DNA from 4 places in the Microbulbifer sp. THAF38 genome. Region 1 is predicted to be linked to each of the others. Evidence: predicted binding sites of a transcription regulator. Region 1 holds the regulator's gene; each other region holds the start of a gene.
The links. Region 1 encodes LexA, which represses DNA repair genes until DNA is damaged. Its sites were predicted from a motif close to ACTGTNTNTANANACAGT; they were not measured.
Positions count from the first base shown of each region.

Region 1 (5,780 bases):
GACTGCTGCAAAGTAGTGCTATCTCATCTGGCTTACTATCTAGAGAGACCTCTAAGAGATTCTTCAAGTCCGCGGGCTTTAGTAGGGGGTCTCCATAAAAAGGCACAGTTTGGCGTCCTATTTAGAATGCAGGCTAGCTAATAAGTAAAAATACCCCTAATCACAAGCGATCAAATATAAGAATAATAGCAGGCTCATTAATCAGTCTGACACGCATTACAAACCGCTGAAACTGGCACCTGGTGATCAAAGGGGAGTATACGATGGGCAATAGCTCGGAATAATCAAAGCCCCAAAATAGAGAACCCCCAGGGTGTTTGACTAGCTCTGAAAAATTACCAGAGCAATAGCCAAACCTCTTCAACCCCAACAGAAACTTACAATTTTTTAAATTATTTTTGACTTTCTCTGCCGCGCAAATACTTCAAAATCAAGTGTACAGCCTCCTCGACGGTATCCACGATATGGAATAAATCGAGATCGCCTGAATCAATACAACCCTTTTCCAGCACTGTATCCACTAACCAATTGTACAACCCACCCCAATAGCGCTCCCCAACCAGCACTATAGGAAATCGCCTTACTTTTTGTGTTTGCACAAGCGTTAAAGCCTCAAACAATTCATCCAGAGTGCCGTAGCCTCCAGCTAGGCCAACAAAACCGGCGGCATGCTTAACAAACATAAATTTCCGCACAAAGAAATAACGAAAGTTCAAGCTAATATCCTGATACGGATTGGCTGCCTGCTCAAAAGGGAGTTCAATATTTAATCCAATTGAGGGGCCAGACTGCCCAAAAGCCCCTCGATTACACGCCTCCATAAGACCTGGGCCACCACCGGTGATTACCGGTATCCCCTCGGCAGCCAAAAGCCCCCCAAGCTTTACCCCCTGCTGGTATTCCAAACTATCCTCTGTGAAACGCGCGCCACCAAAAACCGTTACAGCCCCTTTTAGTGCAATTAGACGCTCAATCCCATCAACTAATTCCGACTGTATACGTAGAACCCTCCAAGCCTCGGGCATCTTTGCATCAAGCATTATTGTTCTCCCTTGTTCTCTCGTGCTGTCAGCTCTTTCAACTACTCTTTTTTTCACTCATTGTTTTCTTAATCAATGTAGCAGCTTGAATCGAGGCAAGGGGCGGGTTTGCGCAAACCTAAAATCTGTATATAATCCCAGCAACTGTATAAAAATACAGAAACTCTAGGTAAATCTATGACCAATCTCACCGCACGTCAGACTCAAGTATTAGAGCTGATCAAAACCTACCTGGATGACACAGGCTACCCCCCCACCCGCGCAGAAATTGCCCAGGAACTGGGCTTTCGCTCACCCAATGCCGCAGAGGAACACCTCAAAGCATTGGCGAGAAAAGGAGCCATTGAGATGGTCGCCGGCGCCTCCAGGGGCATTCGAATTCCAGATCACCAATCCGGTCTTCCCATCGTAGGACGTGTCGCTGCAGGCCACCCTATCCTGGCCACAGAGCATATTGAGGATTATTGCGACCTGCCCGCCAGCTTCTTTCACCCGCCGGCAGATTATTTACTCAGGGTGCACGGCATGAGTATGCGCAACGCAGGTATTCTCGATGGGGACCTGCTGGCCGTACAGAAAACCGAGCAAGTCAGAAATGGACAGATTGTGGTTGCCCGGATTGATGATGAAGTAACTGTTAAACGCTTCCGCCGCAAAGGCAATCAGGCAACTGTGCAACTACTACCCGAAAACGAAGACTTTGAGACTATCCAGGTGGATATGCGGGATAAGAACTTTGTGATTGAAGGGCTCGCGGTGGGCGTGATTCGCCAAACCCCTTAAGAGTAAACAGTTTACCAATGTCCATATACAACAACAGCGGCTTTAAGCCGCTGTTGAAACACTTTTACCTGCTCACCTTACCATAGATTAGATCAATGAATCGTATGGTTAACCGGCATTGATTCTTCCTCTTCGAAGTAACCAGGCTCCAGGTCATCAAGGTTCTGCACAGCTTCTATACCCGCTTCCAGCATTGCCCGAGCCACTGCTACTTTGTGCTTTCGTAAAAATTGGAGACTCTCGGCTGAGAAACGAATACTCACCAGAGGGTCCTCCTCGTGACCGGCGCGGCGTAGAGCCACATCGCCATTGGCCAACTCGATAATCTCAAAAGTTTCGGAGGACATTAGCTTTCCCTTCACTGCACATCAGTTTGCGCCCAGTGTACCACAGGCAATTTAGAAGTTTCAGTGGGTGCAAACAGATAGACAGAAAGGGAGCGAGGAGCCCTCAGCACTCCTCAAGATTGGCACGCTGCCTGCCTACCAACTCACTTAATGCAGCGTGCCATTTGAGCAGCACTTCGAAGGAAAGATCAACAACCACAGGGCCCGCGACATTGTGCGCTGGTATCAGATTGCCGCCCTGCCCCTTATCTTCCGCAAGCGGAGGCAGCCGCAAGAGTTGATGCCATGCACGTAAAAACTCGCTCAGCCAACTCCCCGGCTCTGAGACCAACAACTGCAATTCCCTTACTTCAACACTGGCTTTCCCCTGGCTGTGCAGGCTATCCACAATAACCTGCAGGGACTCAGGCTCAAACCCCAGTTGCAATTGATGGGAAAGCTCAGCCAGGAAGGCCCGGTAAGCTTTCCACAATTGCAACAGGGCACCTTCTTCAAGAGCCATTCGCTGAATAGCAGAGTCAAAACTACTTGTAGCAAGCAGTTGGCTCTTGCGTAGCGCGGATGTAACCAGGCCAGTGTAGGGATTGCTCATTTACTTTTTTGCCGCCACTTTCTTCGCTGCAGGCTTTTTCTTAGCTGCAGTAGACTTACTTGCCGCCTCAACCTTCCAGGCGCCATCTCGATAGAAAGCCTTCCAACCCGTCGCCTTTCCATCCTCCTCGGACTGGACATATTGCTCTTGGGTCTTGCGACTAAAGCGAACCACGGTATCCCGCCCCTGATCATCCTGTGCAGGTGCAGAGAACAAGAAACTGTACTTGGGATCGATCTCACTTTGGTGAGGTAGCAACTCTTTGACCAGCGGTGCGCGGGTTTCACGGTTTTTCGGGAACTGACTGGCAGCCAGGAATAACCCGGAGGCGCCATCACGAAGAATGTAATGGTCTTCAACCTTCTGGCATGCCAACTCAGGCATGGGCACCGGATCCATCTTCGGTGGTGCCGGCTGGCCATTCTTCAACAGCTTACGGGTGTTCTTGCAAGCTTCATTAGTGCAGCCAAAATATTTACCAAAGCGGCCAGACTTCAGCTGCATATCGCTTCCGCATTTATCACACTCAATAATCGGGCCGTCATAACCCTTGATTTTGAACGTGCCCTGCTCCACCTCGTATCCATTACAGTCCGGATTGTTACCACAGATATGCAGTTTGCGATGCTCATCGAGCAGATAGCTATCCATCGCCGTGCCGCACTTGGGACAACGGCGCTTCTCCCGCAGCTGACGGGTTTCTGCATCCTCATCCTTATCTGCGTCTATCGCCTCATCACCGGAAACCAGATTCATTGTATTGGTGCAACGCTCCTTGGGAGGCAGCGCATAACCGGAGCAACCCAGGAAAACACCGGTAGAACCCGTACGAATCTGCATATGGCGACCGCACTTACTGCATTCAATATCGGTATCCGTCGGCGTGTTGCGACGCATTCCCGCATCGCTGGACTGAGCCTTTTCCAGTCGCGAAGAGAAGTCCTGATAAAACTCATCAAGCAGCTGCTTCCAACCTTTATCGCCGTCGGCGACCGCATCCAGGGATTCCTCCAGGTTTGCGGTAAAACCGTAGTCCATCAGGTTTTTAAAACTTTCACTGAGACGGTCGGTGACAATATCACCCATTTTTTCCGCATAAAAACGGCGGTTCTCTAGCCGCACATAGCCACGATCCTGAATAGTGGAAATGATCGAGGCATAGGTTGAGGGTCGGCCAATACCGCGCTTCTCCAGCTCTTTTACCAGGGCTGCTTCACTGAAGCGAGCTGGTGGTTTCGTAAAGTGCTGTTTCGGGTCTAGCTGCTCTAGTGAGAGCTTTTCACCCACCTTCACATCAGGCAGCACTAGATCCTCATCTTTTTTACCTGCCGGAGGCGCGACCTTGAGAAAGCCATCAAAGCGAATCACCCGACCGCGAGCACGCAACTCAAATTCACCAGCGCTCACCACAATAGAGGTTGAAGTGTATTTCGCCGGGGTCATTTGACAGGCAACAAACTGTTGCCAAATCAGGTTGTAGAGCCGCTCTGCATCGCGCTCCATACCGGAAAGCATATTAGGGGCGACACGGACATCGGAGGGGCGTATTGCCTCGTGCGCTTCTTGTGCCCCCTCTTTGCTGCTATAGCTATTGGGATTTTCCGGCAAATACTTATCGCCGAAATTCTCACCGATATATTGCCGGGCCGACTCAACCGCCTCTTTACTCAAATTAGTCGAATCGGTACGCATGTATGTGATATGACCAGCTTCGTAGAGGCGCTGCGCTAGGGTCATAGTTTTCTTAACACTAAAGCCAAGGCGATTGCTTGCCGCCTGCTGTAGCGTCGAAGTAATAAAAGGGGCCCCTGGCTTGGAACTCGTAGGTTTGTCATCACGAGCACTGACAACAAAATCACTGCCCTGCAACAATTTAACCGCGCTTTTCGCATCGACTTCATTGGTAGGGCGGAAAGCTTCTCCAGCCTGCTTTTTAACTTCAAGGCGGAGCTTGTTCGCTTTGTTTGTGGCGGTATCGGCGAAGAGCGTCCAGTACTCTTCCGGGATAAAGGCGCGAATTTCACGCTCGCGCTCAACCACCAATCGCACGGCTACCGATTGCACCCGACCGGCGGAAAGGCCGCGGGCAACCTTTTCCCACAACAGCGGGGACACCATATAGCCCACGATGCGATCGAGAAAACGACGGGCCTGCTGAGCATGAACCCGATTGATATTCAGGCGGCCGGGGTCTTTGAAAGCCTCCTGAATTGCCGATTTGGTAATCTCATTGAAAACTACCCGGCGATAACGATCATCATTGCCACCAATGGCTTCGCGCAAGTGCCAGGCGATGGCCTCTCCCTCGCGGTCCAAGTCCGTTGCCAGGTAAATGTGGTCGGCATTCTCGGCAAGTTTCTGCAACTCGCTGACCACCTTCTCTTTACCCGGTAGGATTTCATAGTGAGCCTGCCAGCCATTATCTGGGTCGATACCCATGCGCTTGATCAGTTGCTCACGATTTTTCTTACGCTTGTAGACCTCTTTCGCCTCAGGGGAAAGTTTACGGGTCTCAGCCGCACGTCTTGCCCGCTCTTTTGCATCAACGGGCTGTTTGTTGCCGCCACCAGTTGGCAAATCGCGAATATGACCGACGCTGGACTTAACCACAAAGTCCTTGCCGAGATATTTATTGATAGTTTTCGCTTTGGCCGGCGATTCGACGATGACCAGTGATTTACCCATAAGCCTTTGATTTCAAATGAAAAATTTACTGCTATCCGAAGCATTTCAGACCCGTAGTTCGGGCCCGCGCTGCGCGAATATATAAGCTCCACTAGGGGCGGGGTCAAGGGAAGCTGACAATTTTTGCTGTCGATTCGCCAAATTTCACCACTAAAAAGGAGCAAAATTGTGACATTTTCCCTTATTTGGGCAGCCTTCTAAAACGCCTGCCACCCTAGTCCTCAGGGAGCTTGATCGGATTAGCCCTGCGCACCGCTTCCTCTATTAATGGTGCGTACTCCGCCAAACTGTCAGACAGCTGTGAAAAAGCCTTTACCCCACCGTTCTCTTGCC
Region 1 is NZ_CP045369.1:1,971,932-1,977,711, reverse strand. It holds gene FIU95_RS08465 (class I adenylate-forming enzyme family protein) at 1-106, opposite strand, end outside; gene FIU95_RS08460 (TIGR00730 family Rossman fold protein) at 393-1,040, opposite strand; gene lexA (transcriptional repressor LexA) at 1,218-1,823, shown strand; gene FIU95_RS08450 (hypothetical protein) at 1,916-2,170, opposite strand; gene FIU95_RS08445 (DUF6586 family protein) at 2,274-2,762, opposite strand; gene topA (type I DNA topoisomerase) at 2,763-5,447, opposite strand; gene FIU95_RS08435 (hypothetical protein) at 5,662-5,780, opposite strand, start outside.

Region 2 (5,780 bases), 1.2 Mb from region 1:
AAGGATTTCCTAGCTAAAAGACTCTGCTTGTTTAAATATTTTCGGATGCAAGCAATCTCTCTAAAGAGTATTACCTATGAAACTTTACCGATTGCTTACCGGACCAGATGATTCCAATTTCTGTTTACGTGTTACCGGGGCGCTTAACAATGGGTGGGAACTTTATGGAAGCCCAACGCTGACCTCTAATGGAGAGAGCACTCTTGCGGGTCAAGCTATTATCAAGGAGGTTGCAAATGAGGACTTTAAAGGAGATATCTCACTAGGGGATTATTAGGTTCTTTGAGAAGGTGAGAAAGGGCTTTTGAGCCCTATAATAGGCTTCTCTTCCAAGCTCTAATTTCCTCGACGTAGAGATCTGGCTGTTCAAAAGCGGAAAAGTGCCCTCCCCGCTTCAAGTGATTCCAATAGCAAATATTGTTATAACGACCTTCAGCCCATGAGCGGGGAATTCTCACTATCTCTCCCGGGTAAATACTGACCCCGGTTGGCAATTGCACTACCTTATTCTGATCAGGACCGTAGGGGATATCGAAGCTTTCCCAGTATAATCGAGAAGACGAAGCCGCTGTATTTGTTAGCCAATAGAGCATGATATTGTCCAACAATTCATTTCTGGTAAAAATGCTCTCCAAAGTGCCCTGGCAATCGGTCCACAGATGGAATTTCTCCAATATCCAGGCAGCCTGACCTATAGGCGAATCCGCAAGGCTATATGCCAATGTTTGAGGGCGAGTACTCTGCTCCTTGGCAAAACCTGAATCCCACCGATTGAAAAATCGTATTCCGGCCAGAGCCTCTTTCTCCTCCTCACTGGGCTGTATCAGGGCCTCAGCGGTTGGCTCCTCTTTGGGATTGTTGATATGTATAGCTTTGCAGGCGCCCCGGTTCTGAATGCCAATCTCAGTAGTCACCGACCGCCCCCAATCTCCTCCCTGGGCCAAGTAGGACTGATATCCCAGTCGATTCATCAACGTATCCCAGGCTGTGGCAATTCTGGGCACTCCCCATCCCGTTTTCGCCGGCTTACCGGAGAAGGCGAAACCGGGCAGAGATGGGCATACCACATGGAAGGCATCCTCGGCATTTCCAGCAAATTGGGTTGGCTCCGTCAGAGGCCCTATTACTTTAAGGAATTCAACAAAGGAGCTGGGCCAACCATGGGTGATCACAATTGGCGTGGCACAGCTATGGCTGCTCTTTACATGGATGAAATGAATATCTAAATCGTGAATAGTCGTGGTGAACTGGTCATATTGATTCAGCCTCTGCTGGGTGGCAAACCAGTCATACTCATTTAACCAGTAGTCGCAGAAATCTCTGAGGTAATCCAGAGGGACACCTTGGCCCCAACCATCTACGGTTTGCGCCTCAGGCCAGCGGGCTTCCCTCATCCGCCGATGCATATCTGCCAATTGCGATTCCTGTATATCAATACTGAAAGGTTTGACCTGCGCCATTCGTCGATATCTTCCTTAAAAATAATGACTGAGTAGCCGCTGATAGATAATCACAAAATATGATTGGGCATTGCTTTGTACCAAATCGCAATCGTAAACTGTACAAACATACAGCCCATTAGTTCCAATGAAAAAAATAGAACCAGACAAGCCACAGCCCTTTCATAAAGGGCGCGGGGCCGCCAGTAATATCACTGGTCGTTTTGCCGAGTACTCCAGTTCGCGGGAGAGCGATGGTTGGCAAACAGAGGCTGAGCCCCTTGAGCGACTGCTGACTACCGCCATTGAAGAGAAGGCCAAGTCGATTATCGCCACCAATCAGTCACCTGATATCCCCTTTACCCAGTCTATCAATCCTTACCGTGGCTGTGAGCATGGCTGTGTCTATTGCTACGCGAGACCAGCTCACGCCTATATGGATCTTTCCCCTGGGCTCGACTTCGAAAGCAAGATCTTTTTTAAGGCGAACGCGTCCAGATTGTTGGAACAGACACTACGCAAGCCCAGCTATGTATGCAGCCCCATAGCCCTGGGCGCAAATACCGACCCCTATCAACCACTGGAGAAGGAAAAGGGTATAACCCAGGCACTGCTTGAAGTTATGCAGCAGTTTCGACAACCGGTCACCATTGTCACTAAGAGCCAGCTGATTTTACGGGACCTCCCCATCCTGGCGGAAATGGCACAGGACAACCTCGCCCAGGTGGCAATTAGTGTGACCACCTTGGATAGGGATCTCAAAAGGAAACTGGAGCCACGTACCGCGGGACCTTCTGCCCGCCTGCGCACAATTGAACAATTGAGCAAGGCTGGGATACCAACTGCCGTACTTGCCGCTCCAATGATTCCGGCACTCAACGACTATGAACTGGAAGCGATTTTAAAAGCTGGGCGGGACTCAGGTGCCGAGAGGGCAGCCTATATCCTCCTGCGACTCCCCCATGAAGTGGCACCACTTTTCCGCGAGTGGTTAGCGCTACATTACCCACAAAGAGCCGACCATGTGATGAGCCTGGTACAACAAAGCCGCGGCGGGCGGGATTACCAAAGTGACTTTTCCCAGCGCCGAACGGGTACAGGAGTTTTCGCCCAATTACTCCGCCAACGGTTTATTGTCGCCATCAGGAAATTGGGGTTAAATCACCGGCGCCTATCACTAGACAACAACCAGTTCAAGCCACCGCCTCTAGCCGGTGAGCAGCAGAGTCTCTTTTAGACTAGACAGTGGTTTTAACAAAAAGTGTATAAACTAAAAACGAACCGAGGGAAATCCCTCTAAGCGGGCAATATTTTTGATGGAATCCTGGTTTGTTTATTTAATTCGCACCTCCAGTGGTACGCTTTACACGGGAATCACGAAAGATATTCAACGGCGCTTTACCGAGCACAGTAACGGCGGTACCAAAGCAGCCAAGGCCCTTCGCGGCAAAGGACCTCTCACACTCGAATACCAGGTAAAAACTCGAGACAAGTCCTCGGCGCTAAAATTGGAAATCGCCATCAAGAAATGGCCCAAGCAAAAAAAAGAAGCTCTCATTGCCGGGGCCCTGGAATTACCAATATTACTCGACTAATCAATCACTAAGGTTTTGCCAGGCTGTGGGTCGCTAGCGTTTACTGAGCAGCCAAGCCACTTCTCTTGCAGGCACGAGGCCTTTTAAGCCGCCGGGTACATCCCTGGAGGCCAACATCTTCACGTGATATTCCTCATCATAGCGATCAAAAATTTCCTGGGAACTGATAGAAAAAGGAGGACCGGCTAACTCAGACTGTTCATACTCAAAGGAAATTAATAACTGAGGGGCCACTTTTGTAATGGCCATAAGGTGCTGGGTATATCCAGGGCGAATATCTTGCGGCAACGCCACCAGGGCAGCACGATCATAAATGCCGTCGACTTCCTGCAGTATTTCCTCACTCAGATCAAAAATATCCCCGACAAAAATATCAATATTTTTTGCCTTGTAGTGTTTGATGCTGTCAAGCTGATCGATTTCGGGGGTGAGTTCCATTTCCTCAAAAAGCTGTTGTACCGCCATTTCACTCAATTCAGCCCCGGCAACACGATAGCCCTCGGAAAGTAACCAACCGATATCACGGGTTTTTCCACAGAGAGGAATAAAAACTCTATCCCCTTTGGACAGGCAAAGCTGTGAAAAAAATTCAGACAGCAAAGAGTTTCCAGAGGCCTCATGGAAGCCTATATCATTTTTCTTCCACTTATCATGCCAATATGTCGCTTCCATGTAGCACCCCCATGTGCATTCTTAAGGCTATTACCGATTAACCAGATAAACCATTGAGAGATCAATTAGTCCTAATACAAAAGGTATTCCAATTCTGAATCTACTTCTGCTACAGAGACCTCAGGACCGGTAAACGCCAGTGCAGTTATAAAAGCAAAAGCCCCTGTAAATAGAATGCACTTGAACATCACCGTTACCTCTGAGGAATCTCTTTTACAAACTTTTAAAATGGAGTCTGAGTCCTAAAACATTCGCGAGCTATAACCAACTATTCACTGGCTGTCGAGCCGGAGATAAAAAGCCTACCTGGCCAGAAATAATCGACCAAGCCCGCGACCATGGCACCGAGTGCAGTAGCTGTAATCAGCAGGAAATAACTGTCGAGAGAGGCTGGCAGCTCAGCTGTAAAGGCAATTAAGATACCCACTGCGTAGCTGATAATGTTGCCAACTCCGGTGACCAGCCCCATCGCCCAAGCTCCTATAGCCGCCAGTAATAAGGCCATTGGAAGAGCCAACCAGGACTGCTCTAATTGCCAGCCTGTCGTTGCCACAGTGGCTACCAAACCGAGCCCCAGCCCTGTAACCGCACAAGCCAGGTTATAGCTGCCGGCACGTAGGTTACCGCCTCGGGCAAAATAGGTAACAGAGCCCAAAGCCGCCACCCAGGTGGGTACACCAGTAAGGTTGGCCGCAATAATCGCTAGGGAGCCGCTCAGCAAAATACGCAAACCAGTAAAAAGACACTCCTGAGATGGCCCATTACTGTTCCTGAGGCTTTCAGTTACGCTGCTCATTGATTTCATACTCTCTCGATTGCACTCACTGGGAACCGGCAGTTCCTTGCCTAATTGCTTTTGCGCCACGCGAAAGGTGACTTACTAAAAGGGTTAGGAGCTATGGTCACCCCTCCAATAAGCGCATTTTCTCGCGTCTGTTAAATCACGGGGTAGCAGACTTCTTCCGCATCCTTGCCCAATCTTGCAAAGCATGCTGCAGGCGAGCGAATTCAGGGATATCTGCGCCTAGAGCGCAGTTATTCATCGATGTGTCATCAGCAGCGGTTGGCTGAGGTAAAGAGGGGCTACCAGGGGATTTCACTGCCATCGTAATTATAAAACCGGCCACTCTTGTCCTGACCCGCATGAAGGAGGATTTCCCTCAGGGCCGTGACACTTTGCTCCGCTGAAATCAGAGCACCAGGACCGCCCATTGCGGTTTTAACCCAACCCGGATGCAGGGCAATCACGGTGATTCCCCGGTCTTGAAGATCAATTGACAGGCTTTTTACAACTTGATTGAGGGCTGTTTTGGAACTTCGATAGACATAGCCACCACCCGAGCGATTGTCGGCGATACTGCCCACCTTGCTGCTCATCATGACGATCAATTTATGATCGCTGGCCGCCACGTTATCGCAAAAGGTCTCCGCCATCATATAGGGCGCGATCGTGTTGGACTCCAGCACCCTGCGCCACTCGTTGCGGTCCACTTTGCCAAATGCCATGCCTTTTGGGCCGTAATATCCCGCATTGTTGAACAGGATATCGATAGGCTCTCCTTCCAAGGCCTTACCAAGAGAAATCATTTGCTCGTAGTCGGTGACATCCAGCTCAATGGGCTGTATTTGGGGGTATTTAGCTTGCAGTGATTTGAGCTCGGTGGCCTTCTCTAGATTCCTGCAACAGGCCAACACATTCCATCCATCTCGGGCAAACTGTGTGGTCAGTTCAAGTCCAATGCCACGATTACAGCCGGTGATCATTATGGTGCCAGACATCGCTGCTCCTTCGGTGTTATTCTTGCGCTTCGCGATCATAGCAACTGTAGAACAATGTACTACTCACCTGACGATCTTCTCTGGTTCCTGTTATTGGCTGCTGTGGCTTGGTATATCTGGGCCAATATGGCGGCAAAAGAGCAAGTGAGACGCGCGGCAGCCAATCACTGTAAACAATTGGGCGTACAGCTTCTCGACGATACCGTGGTGTTGGCACGCACTCGCTTGAAGCGGGACCGGCGGGGCCACATCAGCCTGCAACGCAGCTATGAATTTGAATTCACCTCCACTGGAG
Region 2 is NZ_CP045369.1:3,193,368-3,199,147, forward strand. It holds gene FIU95_RS13740 (DUF1737 domain-containing protein) at 77-277, shown strand; gene FIU95_RS13745 (epoxide hydrolase family protein) at 312-1,460, opposite strand; gene FIU95_RS13750 (PA0069 family radical SAM protein) at 1,588-2,676, shown strand; gene FIU95_RS13755 (GIY-YIG nuclease family protein) at 2,756-3,034, shown strand; gene tmpT (thiopurine S-methyltransferase) at 3,068-3,706, opposite strand; gene FIU95_RS13765 (DUF1097 family protein) at 3,975-4,502, opposite strand; gene FIU95_RS13770 (SDR family oxidoreductase) at 4,790-5,485, opposite strand; gene FIU95_RS13775 (DUF3301 domain-containing protein) at 5,540-5,780, shown strand, end outside.
Region 2: FIU95_RS13750 (PA0069 family radical SAM protein) is a predicted target of LexA. The motif match lies at 1,558-1,575, and genes of this name have one in related genera.

Region 3 (5,780 bases), 2.0 Mb from region 1:
TATTCGAGACCTTGGCAAAAACCAAAACCACTGTAGAAAAATATCTTTAATGTGGCCCGGTTTTTACCAAAGCTAAATCTATAGGGGCTGCAACTTAGCCATAGCCACCACCAGCCATTTACTACCGGCATCATCGAAATTGACCTGCACCCGCGCACGTGGACCATTGCCTTCGAACTGTACTACGGTGCCTTCGCCAAACCTTGCATGCTCCACTCGACCGCCCAGGGCCAGTGGTGGCAGGTCATCGAAGTCCGGGGCCGGATCAGAGAACTGACCCACCTTACCGTAGTCCGCCTGATAGAGTGGTCGGGAAATTTCAGTTTTCAGGCGCACTTCGTGTACCAGGTTCGCAGGAATCTCACCGATAAAACGAGACGGGCTGTTATAGGTCTCGCTGCCAAACAGGCGACGGTTTTCCGCGTAGGTGATATACAGCTTGCGCATGGCGCGGGTAATACCCACGTAGCAGAGGCGTCGCTCTTCCTCCATGCGGCCGGGTTCTTGCGCGGACATTTTGTGCGGGAACAAGTTTTCCTCCACACCCGCCATAAATACCAGGGGAAACTCCAGGCCCTTGGCGGAGTGTAGAGTCATCAGCTGGACCGCATCTTCAAACTCATCCGCTTGGCCTTCACCGGCATCGAGGGCAGCACTGTCGAGGAACTGGTTAAGAAGAGGTATTTCCTCCTCATCTTCCTCACCCTCGGGAAGGTCCACACCGGTAAAAGAGCGACAAGCAGTCACTAGCTCCTGCAAGTTTTCCACCCGGGTCTGGCCCTTCTCACCTTTTTCTTTACCGTGGAATTCCAGCAGGCCGCTGGTTTCGATTACATCCTCGGCAATGGCGTCCAGCTCTTTATCTTCGGCATTTGCAGCCAGCTGGTTGATCAGATCCAGGAAGCTCTGCAAGGCATTACCGGCGCGCGCAGCGAGAACCCGCTGTTGCAACATCAGCTTGGCCGCCTGCCACAGAGAACAGCCCTGCTCGCGAGCAAAAGAGCGCACCATCTCCACCGTGCGCGCACCGATACCGCGCGTGGGGGTATTCACCACCCGCTCAAAGGCGGTGTCATCATTGCGGTTGCTGATCAGGCGCAGATAGGAAAGGGCATTTTTGATTTCCAGGCGGTCGTAGAAACGCTGGCCGCCGTAAATACGGTAAGGCACTTGCTCGCGCAGAAGGCCTTCTTCAAGTACCCGAGATTGGGCATTGGAGCGGTAGAGAATAGCGATACTGTCACGGCGGTTGCCATCGCGCACCCAGTCATTAATACGCTCGACAATAAAGCGCGATTCATCCTGCTCGTTATAGGCGGCGTAGACGGCGATGGGCTCGCCCTCATCGCCCTTGGTCCACAGCTCCTTACCCAGGCGACCGCTGTTATTGGCGATCACCGCGTTGGCCGCGTTCAAAATGGTGGAGGTGGAACGATAATTTTGCTCCAGTCGCACCGTCTGCACTTCGCGCAAGTCTGTGGAAAAGTGCTGGATATTCTCGATCTTGGCGCCGCGCCAGCCGTAAATGGACTGGTCATCATCCCCCACGGCGGTGATGTGGCACTGCTCCCCAGCGAGCAGGCGCAGCCAGGCGTATTGGATGGTGTTGGTATCCTGGAACTCATCCACCAGGATAAAGGGGAAACGCCGACGGTAGTGGGCGAGAATAGCGTCGTTATTCAGCCAGAGCTCGTGGGCACGCAGCAGCAGCTCACCGAAGTCCACCAATCCACCACGCTGGCAGGCCTCTTCATAGGCGAAGTAGATGCGCACCATGGTCTGCAGCCAGGGATCGGCGCCGGCATTAATATATTGCGGGCGCAGGCCTTCGTCTTTCTGCGCACCAATCCACCACTGGGTCTCCCGCGGTGGCCACTTCTTATCGTCCAGGCCCAGATCTGTCTGCACCCGCTTGATCAAACGCAGCTGGTCGTCGGAATCCAGAATCTGGAAATTCTGCGGCAACTTGGCCTCTTGCCAGTGGGCCTTGAGTAGCCGATGGGCCAAACCGTGGAAGGTGCCCACCCACATACCGAAGGTATTCACCCCCAGCAGCTCCTCAATTCTGGCGCGCATCTCGCGGGCGGCCTTGTTGGTGAAGGTCACCGCCATAATGGAGTAGGGCGAGGCGCCCTCCACCTGCATCAGCCAGGCAATACGGTGCACCAGCACGCGGGTCTTGCCCGAGCCGGCACCGGCCAGAACCAATTGATTGCCTGGCGCGGCAGCTACCGCTTCGCGCTGGGCGTCGTTAAGGGGGTCTAAAATCTGAGATACGTCCATGGGCGAAGATTGTACCAGAGCTGCTGTGCGAGACCTGTGTAAATAAACAGGATTTTGCCCCGGCTGACAATGCCAAGCCGCTCGCCAGCAGAGGGCGCAGCGGCTAAACTGCGGCATCTGGCATCAGAGAAGGTAGTCCTGTGAAACCGGCGGAAGTCACGCAAAAAATCAGCGAACAGCTGTCATCCATGCGCAAATCTGAGCGCAAGGTGGCGGAGTATATTCTCGCCAATCCCGACGAAATCATTCATATGCGTATCGTCGACTTGGCCACAGAGGCCCAGGTGAGCGAGCCCACCGTAGTGCGCTTTTGCCGTGCAGTGGGTTGTTCCGGCTTTCAGGAATTTAAGCTGAATCTGGCACAGCAACTGGCCTCAAGCCCCAGTTTCGGCCAGATTGCGGTGACTGAGACAGACACTATCGCCGAGTACAAACGCAAAGTATTCGACTCTACCGTAGATACCCTACTGAAGGTTCGCGACCGCATCGACGACCGCGCCCTGGAAGCCGCAGTGACCGCCATTGCCGCTTCCAAACGGGTAGAATTCTTTGGCTTCGGCGCCTCCGGTGCGGTAGCCGCCGATGCCCAGCACAAGTTCTTCCGCCTGCAGCTGGCCACCGCGGCCCATTCGGATCATCACATCCAAAATATGTCGGCCATGTCCATGCAGCCGGGCGATATCGTGGTGGCGATTTCGCAAAGTGGACGCACCAAGGCATTGCTGCGCTCCATGGGCATGGCGAAAGAGCAGGGCGCCCTAGTGGTTGGCCTCGCACCAAGCGGTTCACCGGTGGCACAGCAGGCCAGTATCCCGCTGGAAGTCGATGTGGAAGAGGATATCGAGATCTATACGCCGCTGTCCTCGCGGATCGCCCACCTGGTGGTGATCGATGTACTCGCCATTGGCGTTGCCCAGCGCAAAGGCCCCCAGTTGCAGGAACATTTATTGAAACTCAAACAGGGCCTGTACACATTGCGGGAAGACAAGCACTGAGGGAGCGGAATGCGGCACTAGATAAGGTGTCGCGCCCCCTCTACCATGCCTGCTGTATTCAGCGATCTATTGTCACCGCCAACAAGAGCCCCCAAATCGTCCCAGAGCAATTCCATGACATCCACTGCTTTATCCGCTGAGCAAAAGGCACCGCGCTGGCTGGTGGTATGGCTGGCGGCTCTGGTCTCCCTGACGCCGTTTTCCATCGACAGCTACTTGCCGGCCATACCGGCCATGGCCGGGGCGTTGGACACGGAGGTTGCGCGGGTTCAATACTCGGTTTCCAGTTTTTTATTGGGCTTTGCTCTCGGCCAGCTCTTCGGTGGGCCGCTCTCGGACCGCTGGGGAAGACGGTTGGTGGGCACTATCGGCCTGTGTATTTATATCGTCAGTTCGCTGCTGATCCTGTTTGCCGATCATGTAGACCAATTGATCATCCTGCGTTTTTTGCAGGCAGTAGGTGGGGGTTTTGCTACGGTGATTTGCGCGGCCATCGTGCGCGATCTGCACAGTGGGCGTGAGGCCGCCAAAATTATCTCCATGATCAGTACTATCATGCTGATCGCCCCCATGATTGCCCCGGTCATTGGCTCGCTACTGCTGACGCTGGGAGGCTGGCAAAGCATTTTTGTGTTTCTGTTGCTGTACGCCATCGCCATGCTGGTACTGGTGCGCTTACTGCTACCGGAAACCGTTTCGCGTTTCACCCGCGCACGACGCCAGTTGATGCCACTGGCCTCACTGGTCTCCACCTATGGCCAGGTTTTACGTAACCGCCGCGCCCTCGGGTTTCTCGCTACTCAGGCCTGTGTTAGTGGCTCGATGTTTATCTACATCACCACCGCGCCCTTTGTATTTATGGATTACTTCAATGTCAGTCCCAGCCACTTCCCGCTGTTTTTTGGCACCTGTATTTTGGGGCTCATCTGTATGGTGCAGGTCAACATCCGCCTGCTCAACCTGTTCCAGCCACGCAATATTTTGCTGATCGGCGTTACCTTGCAGATGCTCGGCTGTGGCTTGTTATTACTGGGTACTATGACGGGGATCCGAGAGTTAATCCTGTGGATGGTGCCGCTGGTGCTGGTGATGAGCTGTATCGGGATTACCGGGCCCAACGCCGCCGCCTGTTACCTGGAGTTTTTCCCCAAGATCAGTGGCAGCGCTAACGCCCTCTATGGGGCCACAATATTTATCACCGGCGGTGTGCTCGGCGGGCTGGTGAGTAGTCTGCACACAGGCACACTGGTTCCCATCGCCGGGTCCATGTTCGCCTGCGCCGTGGTAGCCCTGTTCTCCTCACTGGTCATCGCTCAGGCGCGCAACCCAATAGAATCGGATATACCGATTACCAGGCGCATCACTCCGCGCTGATACATACCTTCGAAATCAAGCTGCCTGGCTTTTTTCTTCTTGCAGAGCCTGCTGAACCGCCGGGCGCATTTCCATACGCTGCTGAAAAGCCTGCAGCCGGGGCCAGCGCGACATATCGAAATGCAGAGCCTTGAGCCAGCGGATAATGACATAAAGGTAGGTATCCGCCACAGATAGGGCGTCCCCCAATAGGAAATCGCTCTGCAACTGCTCTTCGACATAATCCATCCGACGCAGAATCTTTTCTTGAGCCTTTTTCTTCTCCTCCTCTGAGCCGTTCCAAAATAATGGCAGGAAACATTTATGGACTTCTGCACTGAGGAAATTCAGCCACTCCAACATGCGGTAGTGATCCAGAGTGCCCACCGGTGGTGCCAAGTCGGCGTCGGGCTTTTGCTCGGCGAGAAACTGCATGATTGCAGCGCCCTCAGTGAGTAACTCACCGCCCTCTAACTGAAGGGCTGGCACATAGCCTTTGGGGTTGACCCTGTGGAAATCATCACCATTTTCCAGGGTGTGCGTCTTCAGATCCACTTTGCAAAGATCCAGATCAATGCCCGCCTCTAGGGCGACAATATGTGGAGATAGGGAGCAGGCTCCAGGCGCGTAAAAGAGTTTCACGGTGATCCTCCCGAATGGATTGCGCGGCATCAGGCAGTCGCGGCAAAAGGCAGTATAGGTGCGCATTTGCAAAGTGCTCGGCACAAGTGCCGAATAGGGTCGACGAATGCCTGAGGTAGCCTCGGTAAGCCGCAAATCCCGCCCTAACCCATTCAGTCTATTTGGCGCTATTTTTTGCGAATCCAGTGATCCAGACTGAAGCGACCGGCCCCGGCACAGGCGAGGATCAGGAAGCCTCCGGCGATGGTGATGTTTTTCATAAAGCTCGTCATTTCACCGGGATCACCGGGGGAATAATGCACCATCCAGGCACTGGCCAGGCAGAAAAGAAAAAGGATCACCGCGGAGAAGCGGGTAAAGAACCCCAGTAATATCGCCAGCCCTCCAAGCAACTCCACAATAATCACCAGGGGAAGCAGTAGCGCGGGTATCCCCATGGACACCATAAAGGCCTCGGTCATTTTGTAACCGCCTATTTTGTTCCACCCAGCAAAAATAAATATCAGG
Region 3 is NZ_CP045369.1:4,626,568-4,632,347, forward strand. It holds gene uvrD (DNA helicase II) at 79-2,283, opposite strand; gene hexR (transcriptional regulator HexR) at 2,424-3,278, shown strand; gene FIU95_RS20160 (multidrug effflux MFS transporter) at 3,393-4,652, shown strand; gene gstA (glutathione transferase GstA) at 4,668-5,273, opposite strand; gene FIU95_RS20170 (DoxX family protein) at 5,441-5,780, opposite strand, start outside.
Region 3: uvrD (DNA helicase II) is a predicted target of LexA. The motif match lies at 2,317-2,334, and genes of this name have one in related genera.

Region 4 (5,780 bases), 620 kb from region 1:
CTGGTCACCGGCCACCCCACAAATGGGCGCACTAATTCCGGCAAAGGCCGCGGGGTCTGTATCGGCAAAGTGCCCTGCGGATGGCCTGATCTCAGGCAGAATGGATTCGGGGCATTCGAACAGCGCCAGCAATTCCGGGTCCCAGCGCTTTTGCTCCAAGTTGTATAGCAAGGTGCGACTTGCGTTCGTGTGATCGGTCAAGTGCGCGCGGGCACCGCTCATTTGCCAGATTAACCAACTGTCTACCGTGCCAAAACACAGATCCCCCCTGCGGGCACGCGTCTGCAATTCCGGCTGCTCGCGAAACAGCCACAATAGTTTGCTGGCAGAAAAGTAAGCGTCCAGCAGCAGTCCGCTGCGCTGGCGCAGCCATTCGGATTTCCCTTCGGCGGCAAACTGCGCACAAATGTCCGCCGAGCGCCGACACTGCCAGACAATCGCCTTATGTACCGGCTCACCCGTGCGCCGGTCCCACAGGATCGTAGTCTCCCTCTGGTTGGTGATACCCACCGCCTTTATATCGGACGCGCGAATCCCGGCACGTTGCAGGGCCGCGGCACAAACACGCTGGGTGACCGGCCAGATTTCCTCGGCATCCTGTTCGACCCATCCAGGCTCTGGATAGTAATTGGGAATCTCTGAATAGCTGCGGCCCACCAGGGCTCCACCACTATCAAAAATAAAGGCCGTGGTGCCCGTAGTGCCCTGATCAATGGACAGGATCATAAAGTCTCTCACGCTTATTATTTTTTCTCTCACTACCCTGTAGCCCGGCTGGGAAGCATAGCTTCCGCACTCCAAGCAAGCATGAGAGTATAAGCGTGGTTACTCTTCGTCCAGCGCCCAACCGATGGCATCGGAAGGGAAACCGCGGTAAGCCAGGTAGCGCTGGCGGCGTGCGCGCTCTTTCATCTGCTGCTCACGCGGCAACGCCAAATCAATCGGCGATCGGTATTTACGCTGCAGCTGCTCAAGCGCCAAGGCAAACCAATCCACCTCCAACTGCTCCAGCGCCTGGGATAACAGCCCAGCGGAAATACCGCGCTGCTGCAATTCCTGGCGGATACGCAGGGGCCCCTGGCCACGCTGAACACGAGAGCGGGCAAAAACTTCGGCGAATCGCTGATCAGACTGATAGTTGAGTTCTTGCAGGCGCTCGAATAGCGCATCGAAATCGGCATCGGGGAACTTGCCCACCAGCTTCTGCCTCAGCTCGAGACGGGAGTGCTCGCGGCGGGTGAGCAGCTCAAGCGCCGCGCCGAAAAGCGCTTGAGCCGGGTCAGCGGTGAAAGCCGCTTTTGAGGAAAAAGACACTTACTCTTCCGGCAGTTCCACAGCTTCTGCGGGGCTGGCCGGCACTAGGTCACCTAACAGTTGAGCGCGCAGCTGGCCTTCAATCTCGTTGCGGATATCAGGGTTTTCACGCAGGAACTTGGTGGCATTAGCCTTGCCCTGACCAATCTTGTCGCCCTTGTAGCTATACCAGGCGCCAGCCTTGTCAACCAAGCCCAACTTCACACCATAATCGACGATTTCACCAATCATATTGATGCCTTCGCCGTACATAATCTGGAATTCGGTCTGCTTGAAGGGTGGAGCCACCTTGTTCTTCACCACCTTCACACGGGTCTCGTTACCCACCACTTCATCGCCATCCTTCACCGAGCCGATACGACGGATGTCCAGGCGCACAGAAGAGTAAAACTTGAGGGCATTACCGCCAGTGGTGGTCTCCGGAGAACCAAACATCACACCGATCTTCATACGAATCTGGTTAATAAAGATCGCCAGGGTGTTGGTGTTCTTAATATTGCCCGTCAGCTTGCGCAGCGCCTGGGACATCAGGCGGGCCTGCAGGCCAACATGGGAATCACCCATCTCACCCTCAATCTCAGCGCGCGGGGTCAAGGCCGCTACAGAGTCCACAACCAATACATCTACAGCACCGGAGCGCACCAGCATATCCGCCACTTCCAGGGCCTGCTCACCGGTATCGGGCTGGGAGACGATTAGCTCATCCACATTTACGCCCAGCTTCTCGGCATAAATCGGATCCAGGGCATGCTCCGCATCAACGAAAGCACAGGTGCCGCCTTTGCGCTGAGCCTCGGCAATCACTTGTAGGGTCAGGGTGGTTTTACCAGAGGACTCCGGGCCATAGATCTCGACGATACGACCGCGTGGCAGGCCGCCTATACCGAGCGCCACATCCAGGCCGAGGGAGCCAGTAGAGATTGCGGGGATGCGCTCGCGCTCTTTATCCCCCATGCGCATCACTGTGCCCTTGCCAAACTGGCGTTCGATCTGCGACAGCGCCGCCTTCAATGCCTTGTCTTTATTGGAATCCATGACCATTCCCGTATTTCTGAGCTGTGTTGAGTGGAGGCAAGCTTATCGAAGGATTACTGTATAGGCAACCAGTAATTCCGGGACAACCAGTACCATTCTTCCCAGCATAGAGTCGCAGCCCTCAAGCCGACGCAATCCCGCTGCCGCAAAGAGAAACAGACCCGATGCCCTCCAAGAATGCCCTCCTAGATAGCACGCCCTAAACGGGGTGGTCATCCAGAATTGCCAGCATACCCTTGATAGCCTCCACCACCGCTTGAGCCTGCACGGTGGCGCGATCCCCTTGAAAGTGGAAACAGCGGGCATCAATCTGAACTGGCTCCTGCCCTTCCGCATGGGCCCAGGCAATCCACACAGTCCCCACCGGCTTTTCTTCAGTGCCTCCATTGGGCCCCGCAATACCGCTTACTGCCACAGAAAGGTTGGCATCCATCATAGCCAGCACCCCACAGGCCATCTGCCGGGCAACTGGCTCACTGACCGCACCAAACTGCTTCAAGTCCTTAACGTCCACCCCCAACACACTGTGCTTGATACGATCGGCATAGCTGACGATAGAGCCGTCAAACCAATTGGACGCGCCGGAAATGGTGGTTATCGCCGCTGCAATCGCGCCACCGGTGCAAGACTCCGCAGAAGTCGCAAACCAGTGGCGCTTTCCCAGCTCCTCGCCAAGCTTCTGAGCCAACATCGTTATCTCGCCATGATCAACCATTTTTCTTCCCGTTATTTATCTCTCTCGGTAACCATCCGCCAGGGCGACGTAAATATCACCGGATGATATGCGGTAGAAGGCGGCCCTACTATCCAGCTTATAATTTTCCAGCGCCAGGCCATGGCACATAGAATATCAACTTTTTCATGGACGGAATAAAGATAATAAGATCCCAGAAGCGACAGTGTAGTTACAACAATTACAGTCAGAATAGAAATGGATTTAAAAAACTAGTTTAAAGTACAGGCCACTCAATCAAACCAAAGGAAAAAGCCTCCTATATAGATATTTAATTCTCACAGCAATTTGGCTTTTATGGCATTAAAGTCTATCTCTAAGACTCTTCCTGAAAACTTCAATAGAAACAACCCCGCAGCTGACTAAAAATTTTCCCATCACTCGTATGCGGCAAGTAGGACCGACCTCACGATAAAGGGGTAGAGCTGTCACCCCAGCACAATCGGTTATTTGTTAGGCTTTGATCGGTGCCAATAAAACACAACCAAAAAATATTTCTTCATTAAATCAACGGCACTCACTGCGATAACAAAACGCCAAACAACAATATTATTAAAACGGCATTCCTTATAAAAACCAACAAAGAAAACAAATTATGCTAGTTAAACAGTCAGCGATGGCACTGGCCATTCTTGGGATCTGTGCATCTCCATTAACCAACGCAAAAACCTTAATCTGGGAGGATAATTTCGATAATGACAGTATTGATAAGTCTATCTGGACCTGCGATGTAGGTAGCTGGGGTTGGGGCAATAATGAACTGCAAAATTACACTGATAATAGTGATAACGCCTTTATAGAAGATGGCAATCTGGTGATTCAAGCCCTGCGTAACAGTGACGGCAGTTTTACATCTGCTCGCCTAAAAACATTAGGCCGACTCTCTTATAAATACGGCTCAATAGAAGCCCGAATCAAACTACCCGACCTCAATGCCGGCCTCTGGCCAGCTTTTTGGCAGCTCGGTAATAACTATGGGCAGGCCGGTTGGCCCGCCTGTGGTGAGCTGGACATCCTCGAAGCCGGTATGGCGGAGGCACTTAATAGCGGCAGTGTAAATTCAGCTATCTCTGGCGCTTTCCATTGGCATCACGAATCCGATGACTACACCGGGCAGGCGGACTACGGCCAAAGCAAAAACCTTATTGAAGATTTTGGTTCCAGCAGCGACTTAACCGAGGACTATCATATCTTCGGCATGACCTGGACTCCCGACAGTATTACGATGTGGGTAGACGATGAAGCCAATGAGATAATCAGTATTGGGAGTGAGGATCCCGCGTTCGACGAATTTCGCCAAGAACACTTCCTGATCCTCAATCTCGCTGTGGGAGGCATTTTTCCTCAGATTTTCACCAATGAAGAAATCACTGCGCCGATGCCCGCCAAAATGTATGTGGACTATGTCCGTATTTATGATAATGACGACAGCAATTACAGCACTGAAATCACCCTGGCCAAAGACAGCGCAAAAACCGGCAACCTCGGTATATACGGTGACAATGAGAATATCACCGAATCTCTAGAACTCGGGACCGATACCGAGCTCTATGTTTGGAACAATATGGAGTCCATTGCAAGCCTTGAGGACAGTGAAGCACTGGAATTCAATATTGGTGCCGGCGACTGGTTTGGCATGGGCTTTTGGATGCACTACGACCTGAACATGATGCGCTACCAAAATGGCCACCTAAACCTACGTATCAAGACCACCAGCACCGAAACCATCGGTATTGGCATTGCCAGTACTGGCAGCGGTAGCGATACCTGGGTTGATTTGGTCGATGACGGTGAAGCTTATGGGTTAAAGCGCGATGGTGAATGGCACCAGGTTAGTATTCCGCTCAGCAAATATGCGGTGGATTTTCACACCATTAGTCAGGCCCTAATGATTCGTGGTGGCGCACCTGCAGAGGACTTCACCCTGGCCATTGATGACATTTACTTCAGTGAGGGAGAAACAAAGACCATCCCCGCTGGCATCTTTTCCCTATACAGCGAAACTGCCGAGAGCGATTCCACTTTTGAACTGGGTACCGACGGCAATCTATATGTGTGGGAAAGCACACTGGTGGAAGCTCCTCAATCCCCATTCGAGGGAGAAAAGTCCCTTTCCTACCAGTCCTCTGGAGCTGGTTGGTTTGGCATGGCATTTACCGCCGATAGCTACTACGACCTGTCCGCTTTCGACAACGATACCGCCACACTAAATTTTGCCCTCAAAACCAATAGCGATACCCCCTTCAAGATTGGTATGAAAAGTGGCAGCATCAATGATGTTGAACAAAAATGGATCGAATTTAACAGCAGCTCTGATCCCTACGACTTCATCCGTGATGGTCAATGGCATCAGGTATCCATCCCCATCAACGATTTCAGCGATGAAGTTGATATGACTAACGTGATTCAACTCTTCGAACTACTAGGAGTTGAAGGAAATATCGACGCTATTGAAATCGATGACATCTATTTTTCCAGTGGAACTACAGAGGTCAACTGCCAGCGCCCACCCCGAAAATGCCGCCCACATCATGGGCGACATAAGCATCCTAAAGGAAAATGCAAACCCTGCGGCCCCCGCCCACCGAAAAGGGCCCCAGGCACACGGTAATTAAAGGATAAGAAAAGCCAAGCTCTGTTTCTGAGCATATAGCGTCCAAGTAGTGACTCACTTAACAATGAAATAGATGAATATTCA
Region 4 is NZ_CP045369.1:1,356,567-1,362,346, reverse strand. It holds gene glpK (glycerol kinase GlpK) at 1-726, opposite strand, end outside; gene FIU95_RS05765 (regulatory protein RecX) at 826-1,314, opposite strand; gene recA (recombinase RecA) at 1,315-2,349, opposite strand; gene FIU95_RS05755 (CinA family protein) at 2,549-3,064, opposite strand; gene FIU95_RS05750 (family 16 glycosylhydrolase) at 3,678-5,693, shown strand.
Region 4: recA (recombinase RecA) is a predicted target of LexA. The motif match lies at 2,405-2,422, and genes of this name have one in related genera.